DNA from 3 places in the Flavobacterium sp. DSR2-3-3 genome. Region 1 is predicted to be linked to each of the others. Evidence: riboswitches for the same ligand, from Rfam matches in the RefSeq annotation. Region 1 holds a riboswitch; each other region holds the start of a gene.
The links. A riboswitch is a leader RNA that binds a small molecule or an ion and turns the genes downstream of it on or off. The one in region 1 is predicted to bind S-adenosylmethionine.
Positions count from the first base shown of each region.

Region 2: linked by a shared signal. The riboswitch ahead of ACP7AQ_RS00270 (alpha/beta fold hydrolase) and the one ahead of ACP7AQ_RS04945 (Na+/H+ antiporter NhaC family protein) in region 1 are both predicted to bind S-adenosylmethionine.
Region 3: linked by a shared signal. The riboswitch ahead of ACP7AQ_RS00205 (homocysteine S-methyltransferase family protein) and the one ahead of ACP7AQ_RS04945 (Na+/H+ antiporter NhaC family protein) in region 1 are both predicted to bind S-adenosylmethionine.

Region 1 covers NZ_JAFCUP010000002.1:505,234-507,505, reverse strand. Annotated here, with positions in the region: gene sucD (succinate--CoA ligase subunit alpha) at 1-410, shown strand, start outside; gene ACP7AQ_RS04950 (hypothetical protein) at 626-1,048, shown strand; SAM-I-IV-variant riboswitch at 1,176-1,272, shown strand; gene ACP7AQ_RS04945 (Na+/H+ antiporter NhaC family protein) at 1,327-2,272, shown strand, end outside.
Region 2 covers NZ_JAFCUP010000001.1:60,634-62,905, forward strand. Annotated here, with positions in the region: gene thrA (bifunctional aspartate kinase/homoserine dehydrogenase I) at 1-339, opposite strand, end outside; gene ACP7AQ_RS00270 (alpha/beta fold hydrolase) at 358-1,320, opposite strand; SAM riboswitch class I at 1,399-1,506, opposite strand; gene ACP7AQ_RS00275 (hypothetical protein) at 1,739-1,948, opposite strand.
Region 3 covers NZ_JAFCUP010000001.1:45,585-47,856, reverse strand. Annotated here, with positions in the region: gene ACP7AQ_RS00210 (NAD(P)/FAD-dependent oxidoreductase) at 1-586, shown strand, start outside; SAM riboswitch class I at 679-798, shown strand; gene ACP7AQ_RS00205 (homocysteine S-methyltransferase family protein) at 1,093-2,142, shown strand; gene ACP7AQ_RS00200 (hypothetical protein) at 2,243-2,272, shown strand, end outside.

The sequences.
Region 1 (2,272 bases):
GAACATTAACGTATGAAGCAGCTGACCAGGTGGTAAAACAAGGACTAGGAATCACTACTGCAATTGGTATTGGTGGAGACCCAATTATTGGAACCACTACAAAAGAAGCAGTTGAATTATTGATGAACGACCCAGAAACAGAATGTATCGTAATGATAGGTGAAATTGGTGGACAATTAGAAGCGGATGCTGCCCATTGGATCAAAGCTGATGGTAACCGTAAACCAGTTGTAGGATTCATTGCAGGAGTTACCGCTCCAGCAGGACGTACAATGGGACATGCAGGTGCAATTGTTGGTGGTTCAGATGACACTGCCGAAGCTAAGAAACAAATCATGAGAGAATGTGGAATTCACGTAGTAGATTCTCCAGCTGAAATTGGTAAAAAAGTAAAAGAAGTTTTAGGTTAATCTAAACTCTGATTAAATATCTTTAAAAGCCTCACATTTGTGGGGCTTTTTTATTATAAATTGAATTAAAGAAATATCTTTGCACTTTATTAAATGCAGTTGTTTTTTAGCTGCAATCCTAATAAGAATAAACATAAACGAATGGTTTCTAATTGACCTCACGGTTTTGTGGGGTATTTTTTTGCCGAAGCCAGTTCAAATAAAAATAAAATAACATGTACAAAGAATTAAAAAAATTTAAAGTTACCAATCAGTTTTCATTTACTACAGAAGATAGTTTAGCAGAAGTTTGTAATGCTTCAGAAGGATCTGGAGTATTTTTAGTGTATTCCGTTGGAGATGAAAAAGAGTTAATTATGGTTGGTTCTACTGGAACTATTCAAAATAACGGAACTTTGAAAATTAAAAATGGTGGCTTGAAAGATAAAATTGTAGAAGGACACCAATTTGCAAAAACTGGAAGAAAATATTCTTGGCCAGCACAAATGAAAATAGAAGATATCAGCACGCTTGAAGTGGTTTGGTATGAAACATTCAATGACAATACGAAAGTAATCCCAACATTTGTAGAAGGACAAGTTTTGCAAAATTTCCTTGACGAAAATGGAAGATTACCAAAATGGAATGTAGCTTTTTAATTATTTAAAGCCTGTTTTTTCAATATCTTAATTGTAATTGCGTCATATTTTTATGTGGCGCTTTTTTTTGAATTATTATTTTTTGAATGAAATTCCAAATATTTCATAAATAATTAATTACTTTTGCACCCGTTATCACGAATCCTACAATAGGATAGCAACCTGCAACAGCAAGCAAGGTGCTAAAACGATAAGCCAAATCCTTTGGAAAAAATGTTGTTTACATTCCCATTTTTAGCTTTGTTTTTCGTCATAATTTTTAATTGTAAATTATTTTTATGACTTTATTTTCCAAAGACAAAGGAAGTGCCTTTGCATTAATTCCTTTATTTATTTTTATTTTTACTTTTTTAGGAGCAGGAATTATTCTAAAAGATTTTTATGCTTTTCCATCGCCAGTCGCTGTTCTGGTGGGTATTATTGCTGCTTTTTTGTTATTCAAATCTTCAACTGACGTTAAAGTTGCTACACTAATTGCAGGATGTGGAGAAAGCAAAATCATGACGATGTGTTTAATTTATTTATTGGCCGGCGCTTTCGCGGTGGTAAGTAACGCGATGGGCGGAGTTGACGCTCTGGTGAATCTTGGAATAAATACTATCGACGTTGCCTATTTTCCATTGGGGATTTTCTTGATTGCTTCATTTTTATCAACTGCTACAGGAACTTCAGTAGGTGCAATTGTAGCGATTGGTCCAATCGCTGTCGCATTAGCTGATAAAAGTGGCGCTTCATTACCATTGATATCTGGCGCTTTATTAGGTGGTTCTATGTTAGGAGACAATCTTTCCATGATTTCTGACACTACCATCGCAGCAACGCAGTCATTAGGATGTGATCTAAAAGACAAGTTCAAAATTAACTTGTTTATTGCTTTTCCAGCTGCAGTTTTTACTATTCTGGTGTTCTTTTATCTTGGTTTGAACTCGGATATTGTGACCGTTGCCATTGCAAAAAATGATTTTTCATGGATAGCAACTGTACCTTACATTTTAGTAATCATATTAGCGGTTGTGGGTGTTAATGTATTTTCAACATTGCTTATTGGTACTTTATTAGCAGGTATAATTGGATATTTTAGTGGTTCATTTACGCTAATGGAGTTTACGCAAAAGATATATGAAGGCTTTACTAGTATGACTGATATTTTCTTGTTGTCTATGCTTACAGGAGGTTTAGCTGCCATGGTAGATAAAGCGGGCGGAATAACGTATTTATTAGTTC
Region 2 (2,272 bases), on a different contig from region 1:
TCCTTTTGACAGAATCTGATCTTTAATTTTATTGCTGTAATCGCCAATTAAACTTATGCCTTCGAATAATTTTTCCAAAACGGTGAATTCCTCAGACAAATCAACGCTTTCATATTCGTTTTGTTGGTATTTTTTGAAATCCTCAAAAAGCGGTTTATAATCCCCATTTTTAGATGCAATACTTAAAATTTCTTCTAATTCATCCGTAGCATTTCCTCTTGCCGAAACCACAATGGCAATTTCTTCACCCTGATTTACTTTATCGGTTATTATTGCGATCACCTTATTTATTCCGTCGCCATTCGATAATGATTTACCCCCAAATTTTAATATTTTCATTGTGTACTGTTTTTTGGCTTAGAATATATCCTGAAGCAAATTGTGCAATTGTTTGTATTCTATCAAAAAAGCATCGTGTCCGTGAATGGAAACAATTTCCTGATAGGTTACATTATTTTTATATTTTTTTAATTCCTCGTAAGTTGCTTTATTTTCATTTGCAGTAAAAAACAAGTCTGAATTGATTCCTATAATATGAATCTCTGCTTCAATTTTTGAAGTTATCTCTTCGAATGAAGCGCGGTTTCTGGTAATATCGATCGTTTTTAACAGTTGATTCATCATTTTATATGACGAGATCTGAAAACGTTTCTGCAATTTTTCGCCGTGATGCAACAACCAGCTTTCTACATTAAAAATTGCTAATTCTTCATTGGTTGTTCTCTGAAATTTTGCCGCAAAAGATTCCGGAGTTCGATAACACAGCATGGCATGAATTCGAGCGTCTTCAATAGGTTTTGAAGAGTTTTTCAGGATTTGTTCCTGCAAAAAGCAATTGGCAATCAGCCAATCCGTCGATTTCCAATCGGTTGCAATAGGAATTAAGTGTTGTGTAATTTTTGGCTCTAAAGCAACCATTTCCCACGCGATTCCTCCGCCAACAGAACCGCCAATAATAGCATAGGTTTTTTTAATTTCAAGAAAATTAATCCCTTCAATAAAAATTCTGGCAATATCTCTGGTAGTAAAGTCCGAATAATTTTCGATAATCAAATCATCAAAACCATTTCCGGGAACATTAAAAGCGAGTATCGTATATTTTGTGGTATCTATAGTTTTATTTGCACCAATTAAATCATTCCACCACCCCGTTGATCCAACAACTTGCGAATTTCCGGTCAATGCATGATTTACCAAAACGATTGGCGCGGTATGTAATTCTGGTCCAAAAACTTGAAAACTTAAGTTTAAGGCAGCATAAAAAGCGCCACTTTCAGTGGTGAAATTTTGTAATGTAATGGATGTTGGTTTATTTTCCAATTGCAAATCTTTTATGATTTTTGACTTGTGTCTGGAAATATTAGAAAGAAAGCTAGGAGTTATCTAGACAAATTCTTAGTGTTATCTTTCCACGTTTGGCGTGGTAGAATGCAGCACCTTCTTCGATAAATCGAAGGGTTGCTAAGGCTTCATCGGGTCTAATCCCTCTGCCTTTCTTTATAACATTTCAATACGTTTGTGAACTTAAAGATGCAAATTAACCACTATTTTTTGAAATAACCAAATTTTTGTACGCAATCGATTTTTTGTTTGATTTAAATAAAAGCGTGATCACAACAAACATACAAATGTTATTTTGACGAAGTATCATAAAGCTAATTAGATTTTTTACTTCGCCAAAACAACAATTTTAAATACTTTTTTGAAGATCTCAAAACCGAAAATAAATTCGGATTTCTTAAATAAAAAGCACTTCATTCTCTTGGGAATACATTAGAAAAAGTAATGAATTTGGCACTGTTTTTTGTGCCAAAGCATCGTTTTTTGAAATTTCGAATCTAGGGTGAATCAGTTCATTTTTAGAACTGCTCTCTTTTTCCTTTTTCCTCTTAAAGTCAATACTTTTTAGTACTTGAAATGTCTTGGTAAAATACTTCGTTGCGCTCATAATTTTTAGGTATTAAATTTTTAAACTCATTTTTGATTTCATTGTAATTATTATTTTAAAATTTAAAAAGCTTCAGAAAAACAAAAAACCCTTTTAGACACATATCCAAAAGGGTTTTAAGTTATCATACTAACTTATACTTTTGGAATCAACTGACGCAAATACGCATAATGGCCTTTGCATTCATCACATTATTGACTGTTGAACTATTTGGATGCTGGAATTTTTGGTTGTTCATGTATGCTACTATTTCTGTAAAATTATTAGGTTGTATTCAAAAAAAAAGCTTCCCGTTATTTGGGAAGCTTTTGCTATATAATTTAA
Region 3 (2,272 bases), on a different contig from region 1:
TGCTGGTGGAGGAGATTCTGCTTTAGACTGGAGTATTTTCTTGTCGAATATTGCTTCCGAAGTGACTTTAATTCACCGTAGAAATGAATTCAGAGGAGCCTTGGATTCGGTCGAAAAAGTGCAGGAGTTAAAAGATTTAGGGAAAATAAGAATGATCACGCCGGCAGAAGTTGTTGGTTTGAATGGAGCCGAACATTTGGAGTCAATCGATATTGAGGAAAATGGAGCGCATCGTACTATAGAAACGGATTATTTTATTCCGCTTTTTGGATTAACTCCAAAGTTAGGTCCTATTGGAGACTGGGGATTAGACATTGAAAAAAATGCCATCAAAGTAAATAATGCTTTGGATTATCAAACGAATATTCCGGGAATTTTTGCCATTGGTGACGTAAACACTTATCCAGGAAAACTGAAATTGATTCTTTGTGGATTCCACGAAGCAACTATGATGTGTCAGGCAGCCTACCAAATCATCAATCCGGGGAAAAAATATGTATTGAAATATACTACAGTTTCTGGTGTTGACGGATTTGACGGAACTCGTAAAGAAGCTCCAAAAGCCGTGGTTAAAGCCATAGTTTAACAACTTAGTACAAACTAGTTAAAAAATAAAGCGCTAATACTTGCAAGTATTAGCGCTTTGTCTTTACTTTGCACTGTTCCTATATTTATTGAAAGTTATCACGAAAGGCGGAGGGAAAGACCCGATGAAACCTTAGCAACCCTTTATCTTTAAAGAAGGTGCTACATTCTACTTTATACAGAACCAGTTTCAGTATCAAAGATAGATAACACACGAATACTCACCCAGTATTTCTCAAACCTTTTCTTGACAACATATATTTTTAGCCTGCTGAATTATTTTAAGTATCAGGAGCGAACAATTGGCGTTTTTTTGCCAGTACCGTTCCCGCTTTACGCTATATCTTTTTTTATTTTACCTTATTAGGGTTTTAAACCCTAATAAGGTAAAATAAAAAAAGGATACCACTGCAATCGGGGCTATAGATTTAAAATAGTGAACTTTTGTATTTATTAATCAAAAGAACGAATCTCGATAGGTCTCGAGATTTGCAAGAAATAAAAGTTATGTCAAAGATTTTAAAAGATAGTTTAGGAGTTCCCCCTTCGGGGGCTAAGGGGCTTATCCATGATGCCATCAAAAAAAACATACTCATACTCGATGGAGCTATGGGAACCATGTTGCAACGTTACAATTTCTCTGAAGAGGATTTCCGTGGAGAACGTTTTAAAGATTTTCCACATTCCTTAAAAGGAAACAACGATTTATTGTCAATAACTCAGCCACAAGCGATTCGTGCAGTTCACGCCGCCTATTTTGAAGCGGGAGCAGATATTGTTGAAACTAATACTTTTTCTGGAACCACCATTGGAATGGCAGATTACCATCTCGAAGATATTGTTTATGAACTTAACTACGAATCGGCACGAATTGCCCGAGAAGTAGCCGATGAATTTACGGCCAAAAATCCAGATAAACCTCGTTTTGTAGCCGGTTCAATTGGACCAACAAACAGAACGGCGAGTATGTCGCCAGATGTAAATGATCCGGGTTACAGAGCGGTAACTTTTGATGATTTACGTATTGCTTACAAACAACAAGTGGAAGCGTTGATTGAAGGAGGAAGTGATTTATTATTGGTGGAAACCATTTTCGATACGTTAAATGCCAAAGCGGCACTTTTCGCTATTGAAGAAGTCAAAGACGAACGCAATATTGATATTCCAATCATGGTTTCCGGAACCATTACCGATGCATCAGGAAGAACACTTTCAGGTCAAACCGTAGAAGCTTTCTTAGTTTCGGTTTCGCACATTCCGTTGTTGAGCGTAGGTTTTAATTGTGCTTTAGGAGCTGATTTGCTGAAACCGTATTTACAAACCTTATCACAAAATACTTCTTTCAACGTGTCGGCTCATCCTAATGCAGGATTACCCAACGCTTTTGGAGAGTATGATGAAACGCCGGAACAGATGCAAGCCTTTATCAAAGAATATTTAGACGATAATTTAGTCAATATCATAGGCGGTTGTTGCGGAACAACGCCGGAACATATCAAATTGATTGCTGATATTGCAAAAGAGTACAAACCTAGAGTTTCGACTGCGACCATGTAATTAAATTTCCTGCAAGGTTTTTTTCAAACCTTGTAGGTATGTTTAAAAATAGATGTTTGCGAGATGTTACAGTAGTTCAACCTCAGTTATCGCGAGCGGAATGACAAAAAAGAGAATGACGTTGCAGGAT